One region of the Aquariibacter lacus genome, then DNA from elsewhere that is predicted to be linked to it. Evidence: predicted binding sites of a transcription regulator. Region 1 holds the regulator's gene; the other holds the start of a gene.
What was found. The regulator FNR, encoded in region 1, switches genes on or off when oxygen is low (the NO sensors DNR and NnrR bind a similar motif). The targets are predictions, from matches to a motif close to TTGATNNNNATCAA.
Positions count from the first base shown of each region.

Region 2: JI742_RS02865 (OmpW/AlkL family protein) is a predicted target of FNR. The motif match lies at 6,623-6,636, and genes of this name have one in related genera.

Region 1 is NZ_JAERRA010000002.1:495-10,153, reverse strand. It holds gene JI742_RS10360 (heavy metal translocating P-type ATPase) at 1-1,428, shown strand, start outside; gene ccoS (cbb3-type cytochrome oxidase assembly protein CcoS) at 1,453-1,668, shown strand; gene ccoN (cytochrome-c oxidase, cbb3-type subunit I) at 1,778-3,241, shown strand; gene ccoO (cytochrome-c oxidase, cbb3-type subunit II) at 3,257-3,892, shown strand; gene JI742_RS10340 (CcoQ/FixQ family Cbb3-type cytochrome c oxidase assembly chaperone) at 3,912-4,091, shown strand; gene ccoP (cytochrome-c oxidase, cbb3-type subunit III) at 4,088-5,065, shown strand; gene ccoG (cytochrome c oxidase accessory protein CcoG) at 5,062-6,525, shown strand; gene JI742_RS10325 (nitrogen fixation protein FixH) at 6,568-6,813, shown strand; gene fnr (fumarate/nitrate reduction transcriptional regulator Fnr) at 6,830-7,594, opposite strand; gene JI742_RS10315 (urease accessory protein UreH domain-containing protein) at 7,732-8,508, shown strand; gene icd (NADP-dependent isocitrate dehydrogenase) at 8,643-9,659, shown strand, end outside.
Region 2 is NZ_JAERRA010000001.1:616,753-626,411, forward strand. It holds gene JI742_RS02835 (sensor histidine kinase) at 1-1,538, opposite strand, end outside; gene JI742_RS02840 (PhoH family protein) at 1,609-2,571, shown strand; gene ybeY (rRNA maturation RNase YbeY) at 2,597-3,073, shown strand; S-adenosyl-L-homocysteine riboswitch at 3,174-3,265, shown strand; gene ahcY (adenosylhomocysteinase) at 3,351-4,787, shown strand; gene JI742_RS02855 (TlyA family RNA methyltransferase) at 4,955-5,740, shown strand; gene metF (methylenetetrahydrofolate reductase [NAD(P)H]) at 5,737-6,597, shown strand; gene JI742_RS02865 (OmpW/AlkL family protein) at 6,734-7,369, shown strand; gene JI742_RS02870 (PPK2 family polyphosphate kinase) at 7,380-8,219, opposite strand; gene JI742_RS02875 (5-formyltetrahydrofolate cyclo-ligase) at 8,216-8,836, opposite strand; gene JI742_RS02880 (lytic transglycosylase domain-containing protein) at 9,022-9,659, shown strand, end outside.

The sequences.
Region 1 (9,659 bases):
GATGGCCTGCTGGTCGAAGGCCGCAGCAGCTTCGACGAGGCCCTGCTCAACGGCGAATCCCGCCCGGTGCCGCGCGGCCCCGGCGAGGCGGTGGTGGCCGGCAGCCTGAACCTGGCCGCTCCGGTCTGGATGCGGGTGCAGGCCCTGGGCGCCGACACCCGGCGCGCCCAGGTCGTCGAGCTGATGGAGCGCGCCCGCAGCGCCCGGCCCGCGCTGGCGCGCACCGCCGACCGCTGGGCCGGGCCCTTCCTGCTGGGCGTGCTGCTGCTGGCGGCCGGCGCCTGGGCGGTGTGGCAGTCGATCGATCCGGCCCAGGCCCTGCCGGTGGCGGTGGCGGTGCTGATCGTCACCTGCCCCTGCGCCCTGTCGCTGGCTGCGCCGGCCACCCTGCTGGCCGCAGCGGGCGGCCTGGCGCGGCGCGGCGTGCTGGTGCAGCGGCTCGATGCCATCGAGGCCCTGGCCCGCATCGACACCGCCTGCTTCGACAAGACCGGCACGCTCAGCGAAGACCGCCTGCGCCTGGCCGAGATCCGCGGCGGCCCGGCTGCCCCGGCCGAGCGCGCGGCATGGATCGCCCGGGCGCTGGCGCTGGCGGCCGGCTCCAGCCATCCCCTGTCGCGGGCGCTGGCCCAGCTTGGCGCGGCGCATGCCGATGCGCCGCAGTTCGTCGGCGACCGGGTGGACGAGCCCGGTGCCGGCCTGGCCGCGAGCGATGTCGAGGGTCGCACCTGGCGCCTGGGCTCGGCCGCCTGGGTGGGGCCGGGCGCCGAGGCCCTGGCCGAGCCGGCGCGCCCGGCCGGCCTGCGGCCGTGGAAGGGCTGGCCGGTGGTCTTCCTGGCGCCGCAGCCGCTGGCCGAGGGCGAGCAGGCCATGGCCTTCGAGTTCGACGAAAGCCTGCGCGAGGGTGCGCTGCCCCTGCTGGCCGCGCTGCATGCCGAGGGCCTGGCGCTGGAGCTGCTGAGCGGCGACCGCCCCGCCGCCGTGCAGGCCTTCGGCGCGCGGCTGCGCGAGGCCGGCGCGCCGGCCATGCGCTTGCAGGCCGCCGCGACCCCGCAGCTCAAGCTCGCCCGCTTGCAGGAACTCCAGGCCGAGGGCCACCGCGTGCTGATGGTCGGCGACGGCCTGAACGACGGCCCGGTGCTGGCCCAGGCCGATGTCTCCGTGGCCCTGGGCCACGGCGCGGCGCTGAGCCAGCAGCAGGCCGACCTGGTCGTGCTCGGCAGCCGGCTGCCGGAGGTTGCCGCCGCCCGCCAGCGGGCGCGCAAGGCCCTGGCCATCGTGCGGCAGAACCTGGCCTGGGCCCTGCTGTACAACCTGTTGGCGCTGCCCCTGGCCGTCAGCGGCAGCCTGGCGCCGTGGGTTGCGGGCCTGGGCATGGCCTTCAGCTCGCTCTTCGTCGTCGGCAATGCGCTGCGCGCCGGGCGCTGAGCCGCGGCGTCGATCGGAAGCCCCATGGACATCCTCTACTTGCTCGTGCCCCTGTCCGTGCTGCTGGTGCTGGGCCTGATCGCCTTGTTCGCCTGGGCCTTGCACCGCGGCCAGTTCGACGACCTGGAGCGCGAGGGCCAGCGCCTGATGGAGTCCCCCGACGGGCCGGGCCCGGCACCGGCCGCGCCCGCGCCGGCCCGCCCGGCGGCGACGGCATCGCCCGAATTGCCGCCCGACTGAGCCCCATCTGTCGGCGGCGGCCCACGGCCCGCCACAAGCTTGATCCGCATCAAGCCGCGCAGGGGCCGGGCTCCGAACAATCGGTGCATCCGATTCGTAGGAGTGTCAAATGAGTGTCTCCCTGCCGGACGCCGAGCCGGCGTACCACGACCGCCCGGTGCGTCTCTTCGCGCTGGCGACCGTGTTCTGGGGCGTGGTGGGCATGTCGCTGGGCGTGTTCATCGCCGCGCAACTGGCCTGGCCGGCGCTGAACTTCGACATCCCCTGGCTGAGCTACGGCCGCCTGCGGCCGCTGCACACCAATGCGGTGATCTTCGCCTTCGGCGGCTGCGCGCTGATGGCCACGTCCTTCCACGTGGTGCAGCGCACCTGCCGCGCGCGGCTGTTCGCGCCGGGGCTGGCCGATGCGGTCTTCTGGGGCTGGCAGGCGGTCATCGTGGCCGCCGTCATCAGCTTGCCGCTGGGCTACACCCAGGCCAAGGAATATGCCGAGCTGGAATGGCCGATCGACCTGCTGATCACCTTGGTCTGGGTGGCCTATGCGGTGGTCTTCTTCGGCACCGTGGCCCGGCGCGCGGTGCGCCACATCTATGTGGCGAACTGGTTCTTCGGCGCCTTCATCTTGGCCGTGGCCCTGCTGCACGTGGTCAACAGCGCGGCCCTGCCGGCCGACATGATGAAGAGCTACTCGGCCTATGCCGGCGTGCAGGATGCGATGGTGCAGTGGTGGTACGGCCATAACGCGGTCGGCTTCTTCCTGACCGCAGGCTTCCTGGGGATGATGTATTACTACATCCCCAAGCAGGCCGAGCGCCCGGTCTACAGCTACCGCCTGTCGATCGTGCACTTCTGGGCGCTGATCTTCACCTACATGTGGGCGGGCCCCCACCACCTGCACTACACCGCGCTGCCCGACTGGGCGCAGAGCATCGGCATGGTCTTCAGCTTGGTGCTGCTGGCGCCGAGCTGGGGCGGGATGATCAACGGGATCATGACCCTCAGCGGGGCCTGGCACAAGCTGCGCGACGACCCGATCCTGAAGTTCCTGATCGTCAGCCTGTCCTTCTACGGCATGTCGACCTTCGAGGGGCCGATGATGGCCATCAAGACGGTCAATGCCCTGAGCCACTACACCGACTGGACGATCGGCCACGTGCACAGCGGCGCCCTGGGCTGGGTGGGCTTCATCACCATGGGCTCGATGTACTACCTGATCCCGCGCATGTTCGGCCGCACGACCATGTACAGCACGCGGGCCATCGAGCTGCACTTCTGGATCGCGACCCTGGGCATCGTGCTCTACATCGCCGCGATGTGGATCGCCGGCGTGATGCAGGGCCTGATGTGGCGTGCCGTGCATGAGGACGGCACCCTGGTGTACAGCTTCGTCGAGAGCGTGAAGGCCACCTTCCCCTTCTACGTGGTGCGCCTGGTCGGCGGCCTGATGTACTTGGGCGGCATGCTGCTGATGGCCTGGAATGTGGTGATGACGGTGCGCGCCGGCCGCGTGCCGCAAGCCGCCGCCCAGCCGGCCCCGCCGGCGGATGCGGCCCTGCAGCCAGCCCGCGCCTGAGCCCCGGAGGACCCGATGAGCAACACGCACGACGCCCCCCCGGTCAAGACCTTCAGCCACGAGCGCATCGAGACCAGCAGCTTCCTCATGATCGTCCTGACCCTGGTGGTGCTGACGATCGGCGGCCTGGTCGAGATCGTCCCGCTGTTCTTCCAGCGCAGCACCACGCAGGCGGTCGAGGGCCTCAAGCCCTACACCGCGCTGCAGGTGCTGGGCCGCGACATCTATGTGCGCGAGGGTTGCTACAACTGCCACTCGCAGATGATCCGGCCCTTCCGCGCCGAGGTGCTGCGCTACGGCCCCTACTCGCAGGCCGGCGAGTTCGTCTACGACCGGCCCTTCCAGTGGGGCAGCAAGCGCACCGGCCCCGACCTGCACCGCGTCGGTGGCCGCTACTCGGACGAATGGCACCGCATCCACCTGATCAATCCGCGTGATCTGGTGCCCGAGTCCAACATGCCCGCCTACCCGTGGCTGGCCACCGCGACGGTGGCGCCCGAGAGCATCGCGCCGCGCATGGAGGTGCTGCGCACCCTGGGCGCGCCCTACAGCGATGCCGAGATCGCCGGCTCCGCCGAGGCCGTCAAGGGCAAGACCGAGATCGAGGCGCTGATCGCCTACCTGCAGGTGCTCGGCACCGCGGTGAAGTGACGGCGCAAGGAGAGCTTCGATGGATGTGAACACCCTGCGCAGCGTGGTGACGCTGCTGTCCTTCCTGGCCTTCGGCTGGATCGTCTGGCGCGCCTGGCGCAAGGGCGCTCAGGCCGATCACGCCGCGGCCGCCCGCCTGCCTTTCGAGGATGCGCCCTCGGCGCCCCCGGCCCCCACCCGCCAGGGAGCTGCGCAATGAGCGACTTCTTCTCGCAAGGCTGGCATGTCTACATCGCCGCGGTCACGGTGGTCGGCCTGATCGCCTGCCTGGTGCTGCTGTTTGCCGCAAGCCGCCGCACCATCGTCATCGGTGCCGACGGCAAGGAGGACCCGACCACCGGCCATGTGTGGGACGGTGACCTGCGCGAGCTGAACAACCCGCTCCCGCGCTGGTGGATGATCCTCTTCGTGCTGACGGTGATCTTCTCGGCCGTCTACCTGGTGCTCTTCCCGGGCCTGGGCAGCCGGGTCGGCACGCTGGGCTGGAGTTCGGCCGGCGAATACACCAAGGAGCAGCAGACCGAGCAGCAGGCAGTGGCGCCGATCTATGCCGCCTTCGATGCCAAGTCGCCCGAGCAACTGGTGGCCGATCCCGCCGCCCGTGCGCTGGGCGAGCGGCTCTTCCTGTCGAACTGCGCGCAGTGCCACGGCTCGGACGGCCGCGGCAGCAAGGGTTTCCCCAACCTGACCGATGGCGACTGGCTGTGGGGCGGCGAGCATGCCCGCATCGTCGAGACCATCGCCGCAGGCCGCCAGGGGATGATGCCGCCCATGGGGGCTGCCATCGGCGGGACCGAGGAGGTGCGCCAGCTTGCCCACTATGTGCTGAGCCTGTCGGGCAGCGCGCACAACAACATTGCCGCGCAACTGGGCCGCGAGCGCTTCGCGAGCTGCGCTGGCTGCCACGGCGCCAAGGGCGAGGGCAACCCGATGCTGGGCGCGCCGCGCCTGAACGACAAGGTCTGGCTGCACGGCTGGGGCGAGGCCGCCATCATCCGCATGGTCAACGAGGGCAAGCACAACGTGATGCCGGCCTTCGCCGAGCGCATGAGCCCGAGCCAGATCCGCGTGCTGGCCGCCTATGTCGAAGGCCTGGGCAGCCGCAAGCCCGGCGAGCTGAAGACGGCGTCCACCCCCGCCGCGACCGGCCCGACCGCGACGGTGGCCCGATGAGCAGCCGCCTGGAGCCCTTCAAGCCCCTGCCGGCCGAGGCGGCTCCGGCCGCGCGCCGCAAGACCATCTGGATGTATGCGGCCGGGCCCAAGATCCAGCCCAAGACCGTCAAGGGCTGGTTCAACCACTGGCGCTGGGTCATGGTCTGGTTCACCCAGTTGCTCTTCTACGGCCTGCCCTGGCTGCCGTGGAACGGCCGGCCGGCGCTGCTCTTCGACCTGGAGGCGCGACGCTTCTACATCTTCGACCTGCTGCTCTACCCGCAGGACTTCATCTACCTGACGGGCCTGCTCATCCTCTGCGCCTACGGGCTCTTCCTGTTCACCGCGGTGGCGGGGCGGCAGTGGTGCGGCTACACCTGCCCGCAGACGGTCTACACCGAGATCTTCCTGTGGGTCGAGCACCGCATCGAGGGCGACCGCAGCGCCCGCCTGCGGCTGGATGCCGGCGGCATGACGGCCGAGAAGCTGCTGCGCCGCGGCGGCAAGCACCTGGTCTGGCTGGCCATCGGCTTGTGGACGGGTTTCAGCTTCGTCGGCTACTTCACCCCGATCCGCGAACTGGGGCAGGGCGTGCTGCACCTTCAGCTCGGTTCCTGGGAGAACTTCTGGGTGCTGTTCTACGGCTTCTCCACCTACGGCAACGCCGGCTTCATGCGCGAGCAGGTCTGCAAGTACATGTGCCCCTATGCGCGCTTCCAGAGCGCGATGTTCGACAAGGACACGCTGATCGTCGGCTACGACGCCCGCCGCGGCGAGCCGCGCACCCTCGGCGTCAAGGGCCCGGCGCTCGACGGCAGCGCCTCGAAGGGCGCCTGCATCGACTGCGGCCTGTGCGTGCAGGTCTGCCCGACCGGCATCGACATCCGCCAGGGCTTGCAGTACGAGTGCATCTCCTGCGCCGCATGCATCGACGCCTGCGACGGCGTGATGGACAAGCTCGGCCGGCCCAAGGGCCTGATCCGCTACGCGACCCAGCGTGGCCTGGAGGCGGGCGAGCGCGCGGCGCTGACGCTCAAGTCCATCTTCCGGCCGCGGGTGCTGGTCTACAGCCTCGTCATGGTGCTGATCTCGGCGGCCTTCGTCGGCAGCCTGGCCCTGCGTCCGCCGGTGCGGATGGACGTGGTGCGCGACCGCGGCGTGATGGCGCGCGAGGTCGAGGACGGCATCGTCGAAAACGTCTACCGCTTGCAGCTCATGAACCTGACCGAGCAGCCGCAGCGCCTGCGCATCGAGGTGCAGGGCCTGCCCGGCCTGCAGGCCGAGCTGCGCGGCTCGGCCGAGCTGGGCCCGGCCGAGACCCATCTGGTGCCGCTGGCGCTGCGGCTTGCGCCCGAGGCCGCCGCCGGGCTGGAGCGCGGCGCCACCCTGCCGGTCACACTGACCCTGGTGCGCGAGGCCGGCCCGTCCGGCCCCGAGCACCGGCTCGACGAGGCCACCACCTTCTACCTGCCGCGCTGAGCCCCGTCCGGGCTGCGCCGCTCCCATCGCAAGGAGTTCTCCATGAGCCGACCGAACCCGGCGCCATCCGCTTCCACGCCCTGGTGGCGCGAGGGCTTCATGTGGCTGGTGCTCGGCGGGCCGGCCGTGGTCGTGGTGGCCGGCGTGGCCACCGTCGTCATCGCCACCCGGGGCGCCGACACCCTGCTGCCGACCCGGCCGGTGCAGCTTGAGCGCAGCGCCGCCCCGGCGATGCAGGGCCGCAACCATGCGGTGACGCCGCTGCCCGCGCCCGCCGCGGCCCGCTGAGACGCGGCCGGCAGCCTCAGCCGCAGGCCTCGACGCGCTGGCGCAGCGCGGCCAGGTCGAGCAGCTTCAGCTCGCGCTGCTGCACGCGCAGCAGGCCTTCGTCCTGCAGCTTGCTGAAGGTGCGGCTGACGGTCTCCAGGCTCAGGCCCAGGTAGCTGCCGATTTCCTCGCGCGTCATCCGCAGCCGCAGGGCCTGGGCGGCATAGCCGCGGGCCTGCAAGCGCTGGCTGAGGTTGAGCAGGAAGGCGGCGACCCGCTCCTCGGCGCTCATGCGGCCGAGCATCAGCATCACGCCCTGGTCGCGCACGATCTCGCGGCTGAGGATGCGATGGAACTGGTGGGCCAGCGGCGGCAGGTCGTGGGTGATGCGTTCGAGGTCGGCGTAGGCGATCTCGCAGACCTGGCTGTCCTCCAGCGCGATCGCGTCGCAGGCATGGCGGTCACCGCCGATGCCGTCGAGGCCGAGCAGCTCGCCGGCCATCTGGAAGCCCGTCACCTGCGCCCGGCCGCCCTCGGAAGCCACCACGGTCTTGAAGAAACCACTGCGCACCGCATAGAGGCCGCGGAAGCTGTCGCCCGATTGGAACAGGGCCTGCCCGCGCGCCACCTTGCGCCGGCCGCCGACCAGGCCTTCGAGCCGGTCGAGATCGGCCTCGGCCAGGCCCAGCGGCAGGCAAAGCTCGCGCAACTGGCAGTTTGCGCAAGCCTCGCGCAGGGCGGGCAGCGAAGGCGGCGGATCGCCAGGCAGGGGCTTGGGGCTGAAGGGCAGGATCACGGCCATGGGCCGATTGTGCGCGGGCGCCATCCCGGGATGCGACAGGCTTGCGGTGCATCAAGCCATGCCCCCGGCGGGCGGCGCAAAGTCGGGTCCGGCGGCCGGGCCGTTCCGGCTGCCTTGATGCGCATGAAGCCTTCGTCGTGATCAGCCCGCTCCTGCTCAGCCTGGTCAGCGCCGCCGCCTTGCTCGGCCTGGCGGGCACGCCGCATTGCCTGGCCATGTGTGCCGCGCCCTGCGCAGCCGCCCAGCGCGCGGCCGGTGGCGGCCCGGCCGCGGCGCTGGGCTGGCAACTGGGCCGGGGCATGGTCTACACCCTGGCCGGGGCGGTGGCGGCCAGCGGTGCCGCCCCGCTGCAGGCCCTGTCGGGCGCCCAGGGGGTGCTGCGGCCGATCTTTCTGCTGATGCATCTGGCCACCCTGGCCCTGGGCCTGTGGCTGCTGCTGGCCGGCCGCTGGCCGGCGGTGCTGGAGGCCGGGCTGGAAGCCCTCAGCCAAGGCCTGCGCCGCAGGCTTCAGGCCCTGAAGCCTGCGGCGCGCGTGATCTGGCTGCAGCCGGCTGCGGCCGGCGGGCCCGCCGGCGTGTCGGCGCCGGCTTGCGGCGGCGCCGCATCCCGCCTGACCCGGGGCGCCTTGCTGGGCAGTGGCTGGATTCTGCTGCCCTGCGGCTTGCTGGCCTCGGCCCTCATCCTGGCCGTGCAGGCCCCCGGCCCGGCCGCGGGTGCCGCGGTGATGGCGGCCTTTGCCCTGGGCAGCGGTGGCGGCCTGGCCCTGCTGCCGCTGTTGCAGCGATCCGGTGCGGGCCAGCCCCGCGTCTGGGCGCAGCGTCTGGCCCTGCGCCTGGCCGGTGCGGCCCTGCTGGCCAGCGGGGCGTGGCTGGTCTGGCAAGGCGGGCACTTCCCCGGGCGCGATCTGTGCTGAGAAGGCGGGCGGCCCTGTCGGTCCGGTGTCAGTCTGCTGCCTAAAATGCGATCGCGTTTTGCATGGCAGTGGCGGTCACCATCATCCGCTGCCCTCGACCCACCCCCTCATCACCGAGCGGAGATTTCCCCCCCATGTACCAGCACATCCAGGTGCCCGCGGGCGGCCAGAAGATCACGGTCAACCCCGACTTCTCGCTGAACGTTCCCGACCAGCCCATCATTCCCTACATCGAGGGCGATGGCACCGGCTTCGACATCACGCCGGTGATGATCAAGGTGGTCGACGCCGCCGTCGAGAAGAGCTACGGCGGCACGCGCAAGATCCACTGGATGGAGATCTACGCGGGCGAGAAGTCCACCCGCATCTACGGCCCGGACGTGTGGCTGCCCGAAGAGACCCTGCAGGTGCTCAAGGAGTACGTGGTCTCGATCAAGGGCCCGCTGACCACCCCGGTCGGCGGCGGCATCCGCAGCCTGAACGTGGCGCTGCGCCAGGAACTGGACCTTTACGTATGCCTGCGCCCCATCCAGTACTTCAAGGGCGTGCCCAGCCCGGTCAAGGAGCCGGAGAAGACCGACATGGTCATCTTCCGCGAGAACTCCGAGGACATCTACGCCGGCATCGAGTTCGAGGCCCAGAGCGACAAGGCCAAGAAGCTCATCAAGTTCCTGCAGGATGAGTTCGGCGTCAAGAAGATCCGCTTCCCGGAGACCTCGGGCATCGGCATCAAGCCCGTCTCGCGCGAAGGCACCGAGCGCCTGGTGCGCAAGGCCATCCAGTACGCCATCGACAACGACAAGCCCAGCGTCACGCTCGTGCACAAGGGCAACATCATGAAGTTCACCGAAGGTGGCTTCCGCGACTGGGGCTACGGCCTGGCTCAGACCGAGTTCGGCGCCCAGCCCATCGACGGCGGCCCGTGGTGCAAGTTCAAGAACCCGAAGACCGGCAAGGACATCGTCATCAAGGACGCGATTGCCGACGCCTTCCTGCAGCAGATCCTGCTGCGCCCGGCCGAGTACAGCGTCATCGCCACGCTGAACCTGAACGGCGACTACATCTCTGACGCGCTCGCCGCCCAGGTCGGCGGCATCGGCATCGCCCCGGGCGCGAACCTGAGCGACAGCGTCGCGATGTTCGAGGCCACC
Region 2 (9,659 bases), on a different contig from region 1:
AGTTGCACCGCCTTGCCGGCCAGGCCGCGCACCGACAGGCGCATCTCCTCCAGCGCCTCGCGGGCCAGGGTGGAGATGCGCTCGTCGCCGCTGGTGTGCACGATGGTCAGCAGCTTGGCGCCCAGGTCGTCATGCAGGTCGCTGGCGATGCGCTTGCGCTCGCGCTGGGCCATCAGCTCGGCGCGCTGGTCGGCCTGGTCGGCATGCAGGCGCTCGGCCTCGATCACCGCCTCGCGCACCCGGGCGTCGACGCTGCGGCGGCTGTCCTTGGCCTGGCGCAGGGCCTGCATCCACAGGGTCGAGGCATGCACGGCCAGGGCCATCAACACCAGCGGCAGGGCCAGGTGCAGGGGTTGCACGGTCGGGATGTCCAGGGCCCGGTCCTGGATGCCGACCTCGATCAGCAGCACCAGGATCATGGCCGCCAGGCCCAGGGCCATGGCCAGGAAGTCGCGGCCCTGGGTGAGCCAGCTCGCCCTCAGGTAGATCAGCGAGGCACCGATCACCTCGGCCACCAGCAAGGCGTAGACGGCCGCGGCGATGGCGAAGCGATGCTGCGGCCCGGCGATCGCGAAGGCCGCCGGCACCAGCAGCACTTGCAGCCAGAGCAGGGCGTCGCGCCGCGAGGGGCCGATGCCGGCCTGGCGCAGCAGGAACTGCACGCCGCAGATGCCGACCGGCACGAGAACGCAGGTCCACAGCACCTCGCTGGCCCAGAGCGGCAGGCCGGTGTCGGTCCAGCCCGGCCGGGCGCTGAGCGCGGCAGCGCCCAGGCCCACGCAGCCCAGGTAGGCCAGGGCCGGCAGGCGTTGCATCCAGCCCAGGCCGAGGGCGAAGACGCCGGCCAGCAGCAGCATCAGCGCCATCGCCAGCCCGAGGGTGACGTTCCAGAAGCGGTGGCGGTCGAGCAGGGCCAGCAGTTGCTCCTGCGGGCCGAGCACGATCTCGGACAGGCCGGCGGCGCGCTGCCGCGCCGTCACCTCGCCCAGGGCATGGCCGACCACCGCGATCTCCAGCCGGTTGCCCCGGTCGAGCAGCAGGGCCGGGGGCAGGCTCAGAAGCTGAGCCTGGTAGCACAGCACCGAGTAGGGTGGGACGAGCCGCCCGCCCTGGTGCAGCAGGCCGCCGTTGAGCCACACCGTGTAGCTGGAGCAGACCCGCGGGATGTAGAGCCCCGGCAAGCTCGATGCCAGGCCGGCGAGCGAGGGCAGATCGAAGCGGTACCAGGCCGTGCCGCTGTGGCCCGGCCGGCTGGCGGCCCATTCGTCCGGCAGCGCGATGGCGCTGTAGCGGGCCGCGGCGGGTGGGGTCAGGGCAGCGGGCGCGTCGGGCCGCTCGGCCTGCCGGGGCACCGTCGTCGTCTCGGCCGCGCGCAGCACGATCAGCGGCTTCTTGACGGCCGCGAGGGAGACACCGGCCCGCCCGCCCCCCGCATGCGCCGCGCCCTGCATCAGCAGGGCAAGCACCATGGCGACCAGCAAGCAGCCCGCAGCCAACCAGCCGACACGGGCAGGGCGGGCGGGGGGCGGCACGGGCATACGGGCATTGTGCCCAGCGCAGGGGGCCGCGCCCGCCGACAATCGGCCGCCGCCCTCGCCCGAACCTGCCGTGATCCTGCGCCACGCCTTCATCCCCCCGGACAACACCCGGCTGGCCCACCTCTGCGGCCCGCTCGACGAGCACCTGCGCCGCATCGAGTCCGCGCTGGGTGTGCGGATCAGCCGCCGCAACGAGAGCTTCCGGGTCGAGGGGCCGCGCGGCGCGGCCGAGTCGGCGGTGGCCTTGCTGCAAAGCTTCTACCCGCGCGCGGCCCGGCCCATCCCGCCGGAGATGCTGCAACTCGCCCTGGTCTCGGCCCAGCGTGGCGAGACCACGCCCGATCCGGCCGAGGATCCGGAGGCCCTGGTGCTGCGCACCCGCCGCAGCGACCTGGCCGGCCGCACGCCCAACCAGATCCTCTACTTGCGCAACATCCTTGCGCACGACCTCAGCTTCGGCATCGGCCCGGCCGGCACCGGCAAGACCTTCCTGGCCGTGGCCTGCGCCGTCGATGCGCTGGAGCGCAACCAGGTCCAGCGCATCGTGCTGACCCGCCCGGCCGTCGAGGCCGGCGAGCGCCTGGGCTTCCTGCCCGGCGACTTGGCGCAGAAGGTCGATCCCTACCTGCGCCCGCTCTATGACGCGCTCTACGACCTGATGGGCTTCGACCGGGTGAGCAAGGCCTTCGAGAAGGGCACGATCGAGATCGCGCCGCTGGCTTTCATGCGCGGCCGCACGCTCAACCATGCCTTTGTCCTCCTTGACGAGGCGCAGAACACCACGCCCGAGCAGATGAAGATGTTCCTGACCCGGCTGGGCTTCGGCAGCAAGGCCGTGGTCACCGGCGATGTCAGCCAGATCGACCTGCCCAAGGGCACCGAAAGCGGCTTGATCGAGGCCGAACGCGTGCTGCGCCGCGTGCGCGGCCTGGCCTTCACGCGCTTCGGCTCGGCCGATGTGGTGCGCCATCCGCTGGTGGCGCGCATCGTCGAGGCCTACGAATCCGACGGCCGGCTCGGCCCGGCCGTTTGAGCCCTGCTGTGTGAGCCCCGCCGCCATGCCCCGCCCGCCCGCCCGCCCGTCGCTGCAACTCTCGCTGCAATTCGCCGATGCCCGCCACCGCGCCCTGCTGCCGCGCCATCTGGTGCAGCGCTGCCTGCGTGCGGCGCTGGAGGCGCCCGCCGCGCTGACCGTGCGCATCGTCGGTGCCGAGGAAGGCCAGGCCCTGAACCGCGACTACCGCGGCAAGGATTACGCGACCAATGTGCTGACCTTCGCCTACGGCGAGGACGAGACCGACCCGGACGGCCCGCCGCTGAGCGCCGACCTGATCCTTTGCGCGCCGGTCGTCGAGGCCGAGGCCGAGGCCGCCGGCCGGCCGCTCGTCGCGCATTACGCGCACCTGCTGGTCCACGGCGCCCTGCATGCCCAGGGCTGGGACCATGAACTGGAAGACGAGGCCGAGGCCATGGAGGCGCGCGAATCGGCCCTGCTCACCGCCCTGGGCTGGCCCGACCCCTACGCCGCACGCTGAGCCGCGGCCCCGGCCGTGCAAGCTGACACGAACCGCGGGCCGCTGCGCAGGGACATTCGGGATTTCACCCGGGCGGGCGCCGAGGCCCCTAGAATCCGTCTCGTTCGAGGAGCGTTGCAACCGTCCCCCCGCCCCCCGGGTGGCTGACGGCCAGGCTCGAACCCTTCTTCAAGGCAACGGCGCTCACCCGCAGACCCCTGCCTGGTGAGCGTCGAACCCCGCGTCCTGCGGGTGGGCCTTCCGGGTGGCTGTCGCGGTGAATCCCACCGGAGCTCCCATGAACGCACCCGTCAATACCGCCATCCTCCAAAAGGATTTCCACGTCGCCGACCTGTCGCTGGCCGACTGGGGCCGCAAGGAAATCAAGATCGCCGAGACCGAAATGCCCGGTCTGATGGCCATCCGCGAAGAGTTCGCGAAGAGCCAGCCGCTCAAGGGCGCGCGCATCACCGGCTCGCTGCACATGACCATCCAGACCGCCGTGCTGGTCGAGACCCTGCAGGCCCTGGGCGCCCAGGTTCGCTGGGCCTCGTGCAACATCTTCTCGACCCAGGACCATGCCGCTGCCGCGCTGGTCGCCGCCGGCACCCCGGTCTTCGCCTACAAGGGCGAGACCCTGGCCGACTACTGGGACTACACCCATCGCATCTTCGAATTCGGCGCCGCCGGCACCGAAGGCGAAGGCCCGAACATGATCCTGGACGACGGCGGCGACGCGACGCTGCTGATGCACCTGGGCAAGAAGGCCGAGAAGGACCTGTCGGTGCTGGACAACCCGGGCAGCGAGGAAGAGGTCTGCCTCTTCACCGCCATCAAGGCCAAGCTGGCGCAGGACGCGACCTGGTACAGCCGCAAGAGCGCCCAGATCCTCGGCGTGACCGAGGAGACCACCACCGGCGTGCTGCGTCTCAACGAGATGTCGGCCAAGGGCACGCTGATGTTCCGCGCCATCAACGTCAACGACAGCGTCACCAAGAGCAAGTTCGACAACCTCTACGGCTGCCGCGAATCGCTGGTCGACTCGATCAAGCGCGCCACCGACGTGATGATCGCCGGCAAGATCGCCGTGGTCGCCGGCTACGGCGATGTGGGCAAGGGCTCGGCCCAGGCCCTGCGCGCGCTGAGCGCCCAGGTCTGGGTGACCGAGATCGACCCCATCAATGCCCTGCAGGCCGCGATGGAAGGCTACAAGGTCGTGACCATGGAGTACGCCGCCGACAAGGCCGACATCTTCGTGACCGCCACCGGCAACAAGAGCGTGCTGCGCTACGAGCACATGGCCGCCATGAAGGATGAGGCCATCGTCTGCAACATCGGCCACTTCGACAACGAGATCGACGTGGTCTCGCTCGAAGGCCTGGTCTGGGACGAGATCAAGCCGCAGGTCGACCACATCACCTTCCCGGACGGCAAGAAGATCACCCTGCTGGCCAAGGGCCGCCTGGTCAACCTGGGCTGCGCCACCGGCCACCCCAGCTTCGTGATGTCGTCGAGCTTCGCGAACCAGACGATCGCCCAGATCGAGCTGTTCACCAAGCCCGAGGCCTACGAGGTGGGCAAGGTCTATGTGCTGCCCAAGCACCTCGACGAGAAGGTGGCCCGCCTGCACCTGAAGAAGGTCGGCGCGCAACTGACCGAGCTGACCGACGAGCAGGCCGCCTACATCGGCGTGAAGAAGGAAGGCCCGTACAAGGCCGACACGTACCGGTATTGAGCCCCCCCTACGGCCTTCGGCCGCCCCCTCAAGGGGGCGACGCGGGTGGACCGGCGGAGCCGGATCTACCGCTTCTGTCGGGGGCATGCAGGGGTCTGCGTGCTTTGTTGCCGGCGCCGAGGCGTTCGCTGGAACCGCGCTGAGGTCCGGGTCGTCCTTCATCTGTCATGCCGCGAATTGATCAGTTGCTTGTGCAGCGCGGGCTGGCCCCGAGCCGTTCGGCTGCGCAGCGGCTGATCGAGCATGGCGCGGTGTGCTGGCGGATGGCGCCGGACCAGCCCTGGCAGCTTCCGCGCAAGGCCGGCGAGGCCTTGACGGAGGCCTGCGAGCTGCAAGTCACCGACGATGCCGAGACCCGCTGGGTTTCGCGCGGCGGGCTCAAGCTGGAATCTGCGCTGGCCTGCACCGGTCTCGACCCGGCCGGCTTGCAGGCACTGGACGTGGGCCAGAGCACCGGCGGCTTCAGCGAGCTGCTGCTGGCGCGCGGCGCGGCGCGGGTGGTCGGCTTCGATGTCGGCCACGGGCAGTTGCATCCGCGGCTGGCCGGGCATCCGCGATTGCTCGCGCTCGAAGGCCTGCATGTGCGGCAACTGGCCGGCTCGGCGCTGGCGGATGCGGCACCGGCCGGCGGCTTCGACCTGCTGGTCGGCGACCTGTCCTTCATCCCCATGAGCCGTGTGCTGCCCGATCTCGCGCCCTGGCTGCGGCCTGGCGGCCAGGCCCTGCTGCTGATCAAGCCGCAGTTCGAGCTGGGGCCCGAGCATGTCGGCCGCGGCGGCCTGGTCAAGGACGCAAGCTGCTTCCCGCGGCTGGAGCAGACCGTGCGAGCGGCCTGCGCCGCCCTGGCCTGGACGGTGCGCGACTACTTTCCCAGCGCCCTGGCCGGTGGCGATGGCAATCAGGAATTTTTCGTCTGGGCGGTGGCCTCGCCGCCCGAGGAGTGCCTTTCATGACTTCCCCCCCCTCCACCGCCGGCCGCAGCCTGCCGCTGCCGGTCAGCTTCGAGTTCTTCCCGCCCAACACCGAGGCCGGCGCCGAAAAGCTCAAGGCCGTGGTGCGCGAGCTGAGCCCGGTCGCGCCCGAGTTCTTCAGCGTCACCTATGGCGCGGGCGGCTCGACCCGCGAGCGCACGCTGTCGACCGTGGCCGACATCGCCGCCCTCGGCCACGAGGCCGCGCCGCACCTGTCCTGCATCGGCTCGACGCGCCAGAACATCGCTGAGATCCTCGACACCTACCGCAAGCAGGGCATCCGGCGCATCGTCGCCCTGCGCGGTGACCTGCCCAGCGGCACCGGCACGGCCGGCGAATTCCGCTATGCCAGCGAGCTGATCCACTTCATCCGCGAGACCCAGGGTCCGGAGCTGAAGATCGAGGTCGCCGCCTACCCCGAATACCACCCGCAGCAGCGCTATGCGCGCCGCGACATCGACTACTTCGCGCAGAAGGTCAAGGCCGGCGCGACGGCGGCGATCACCCAGTTCTTCTACAACGCCGACGCCTACTTCCACTTCGTCGAGGAAGCGCGCTCGCGCGGGGTCGACGTGCCCATCGTCCCGGGCATCATGCCCTTCCACAACTACGCGCGGATCGCGCAGTTCGCGCAGCGCGACGGCATCGAGATCCCGCGCTGGGTGCAGCTCAAGATGGAGGGCTACATGGACGATGTGGCCTCCATCCGCAGCTTCGGCCTGGAGGTGGTGACCCGGCTGTGCGAGCGCCTGATCTCGCACGGCGTGCCGGCCATCCACTTCTACACGCTCAACCAGTCGGCGCTGTCGCTGGAGATCTGCCAGCGCCTGATGCGCTGAGCCTGCGCGCTGCGCCGCACGGTCCTTGACCTGCGGCAAAGCGCGACCCGCGCCATCCTTGACGCGGCGCAAGGCCCGGGCCGGGCCTGCGGCCTCCAATGGATCCATCCCTCGCGATGTTTCCCAGGAGTCCCGCATGTCCCGCCCCGCTTGCCTTTCTCGCCCTTCCCGGCCCCAGGCCCTGCTTGCCCTGCTGCTTGCTGCAAGTGCCGGCCTTTCGGCCCTGCCCGCCGCGGCGGCCCCGGCCGAGGCCGGTGACTGGATCGTCCGGGCCCGCGCGGCCCGGCTCGACCCGCGCAACCACGACAGCACCGGCCTCGACCTGTCGATCAACGCGCGCTGGCTGCCCGAGCTGGACATCACCCGCTTCCTCACCCCGAACTGGGCCGTCGAGCTGGTGCTGACCACGCCGCAGAAGCAGCACCTGCGTTCGGCCGGCAGCGACATCGGCAGCCTGCGCCACCTGCCGCCGGTGCTGAGCTTGCAGTACCACCTGAGCGGCCTGGCCGGCTGGCGGCCCTATGTCGGCGCCGGCCTCAACTTCACCCGCTTCTCCAGCGTCGAGCTGCCGGCCGGCGTGAAGATCGACCGCAGCAGCGTCGGCCCGGCCCTGGGCGCGGGCGTGGACTTGCCGCTCGGCGGCGGCTGGCTGCTGAACCTGGATGTGAAGAAGGTCTGGCTCGACACCGAGGTCTCGGCCGGCGGCGCCCGCCTCGGCACCCTGAATGTGGACCCGATGCTGTGGAGCGTCGGCTTCGGTCGCCGCTTCTGAGCGCAGGCCTTCAGCCGCCGTCGATGCGCAGGCCCTCCAGGGCCGGATCGGTCGGCGGCGCCTTGAGCTTGAGGGCGCGCAGCGCCTCGACCACCCGCTCGGCGACCATCAGGTTGCGGTTGCTCTTGCTGTCGGCCGGGATCAGGTGCCAGGTCGCCTGGGCGGTGGAGGTGGCGGCCAGCGCGGTCTCGTAGGCGGCCTGGTAGTCATCCCACTTCGCACGGGTGGCCAGGTCGCTGGCCTGGAATTTCCAGCGCTTGTCCGGATCGTCCAGCCGCGCTTGCAGGCGCTTGGCCTGCTCGGCCTTGGACAGGTGCAGGAAGCACTTGAGGACCGTCGTGCCGCTCTCGACCAGCAGGCGCTCGAAGGCCTTGATCTGGGCCAGGCGGCGGTCGCGCTCGGCGGCGTCGATCCCGCCCTCGACCACCGGCACCAGCACATCCTCGTAATGGCTGCGGTTGAAGACGACCAGCTCGCCGGCGCGCGGCACCTGGGCATGCACCCGCCAGAGGAAATCGCGGGCGCGCTCTTCCTCGGTCGGTGCCTTGAAGGCCGCCACCCGCACGCCCAGCGGGCTGCAGCGGCTGAAGACGGCGCGCGCCGTGCCGTCCTTGCCGCTGGTGTCCAGGCCCTGCAGCACCAGCAGCAGGCGCGGGGCACGCGCGGCCTGCGGGCCGGGCGCCTGGCCCTGGGCCCACATCAGGGTCTGGAGGCGGTCGATCTCCAGGGCCAGCGCGTCAAGCCGAGCCTGGTCGGCTTCGCGGCTGCTGCTGCGCGCCGGGCGGGCGTCGGGGTCGTGGTCGGCCAGGCGCAGCGGGCCGCGCACCGTCCAGGCGGTGTCGGCTTTCACCTGCCGTCCCGCTGCCAGACCACGCCTTCCTCGGTCAGCAGGGTGTCAAGCGGGATGTCATGCGGCTCGGCCTCCAGCCAGGGGATGTGGCCGTGCGCATAGCCGATGCCCACGGTGTAGGGCCGCGGGTTCAGCGCGGCCAGGGTGCGGTCGTAGAAGCCGCCGCCATAGCCCAGGCGCAGGCCGCCGGGCCCGTGGCCCACGCAGGGCACGAGCAGCAGCGTCGGCGTGACCAGGTCGGTGCCCTGCGGCTTGGGGATGTCGTAGGCATCGTGCTCCATCGGGCAGCCCGGATACCACTGCAGGAAGCGCAGTTGCTTGGTCTCGCGGTTCATCACCGGCAGGCCGATGCGGCGCGGCGGGCCGTCGCCGGTGCCGTGGCCGCTGCCTTCCGTCCAGCGGTGCAGGGCGGGCAGGGGATCGAACTCGCCCTTGATCGGCCAGTAGGCGCCCAGGGTGTGGTCCTGGCGGCCGGCCAGCCAGATCCGCAGCACGCTCTGCAACTGCACGGCGCGCTCCAGGCGGTCGGGTAGGGCCTGGCGCTCTGCTTGCAGCAGGCGGCGCAGCTGCTTCTTGTCGCGCGGCAGGGACAGCGGGTCGAAGGGCAGGGGCGGCATCGGCTTCCTCGGCAAGGTCGGGGCGACGGCGGCGCGGGAGGCGCCGCCGTCAGACCGGCATTGTCCACAGGGCCGTGACCGGCCGTCCGCTGCGGCCCCGCAGCGCCCGGGCCCGGGGGGCTCGGGTACAGTGAAGCGCGATGGGCACGCATGCTGCGTCGCCCGGTCGTGATCCGGCTACCCGCATGCTTCCGAACGTCCTTTCCTCCCGGCCGCTGGCCTTCCGCCGGCTGGGGTCGATCGGCCTCCCCGGTCTGCTGCTCGCCCTGGGCCTGGGGGTGGCCGCCGCGCCTGCCGCACCCCCCGCCGCGCCCCCGGCGCCGGCCGTGCTGGCGCCCGTGCCGCCGGAGGTGGCTGCCCTGCTCGTCGAGGCCCGCGAGGCTTTCCGCCGCCGCGACGGCGCCCGCCTCGCCCTGCTGCGCGACCGCGCCGCCGTCGGCGGCCACCCGCTGGCCGTCTGGCCCGACTACTGGGAACTGAGCGCCCGGCTGGAGCGCGCCAGCCAGGCCGACCTGGACGCCTTCTACGCCCGCTGGCCCGGCAGCTACCTGGAAGACCGGCTGCGCAACGACTGGCTGCTGGAGCTGGGCCGGCGCCGCGACCGAGCCGCCCTGCTGGCCGAATACCCGCGCTTCGTGCTCGACGACGACCGCAAGGTGCATTGTCATGTGGCCCTGGCCCGCCTGGAGGCCGGCCTGCCGCAGGCCGGCGAACCGGTGCGCCTCTGGTGGGCGCAGCGCGACGCCGACGAGGCCTGCCATGCCCTGGCCCTCGGCCTGCGCGAGGCCGGCCGCCTGCCCGACAGCGCGATCTGGCACAAGCT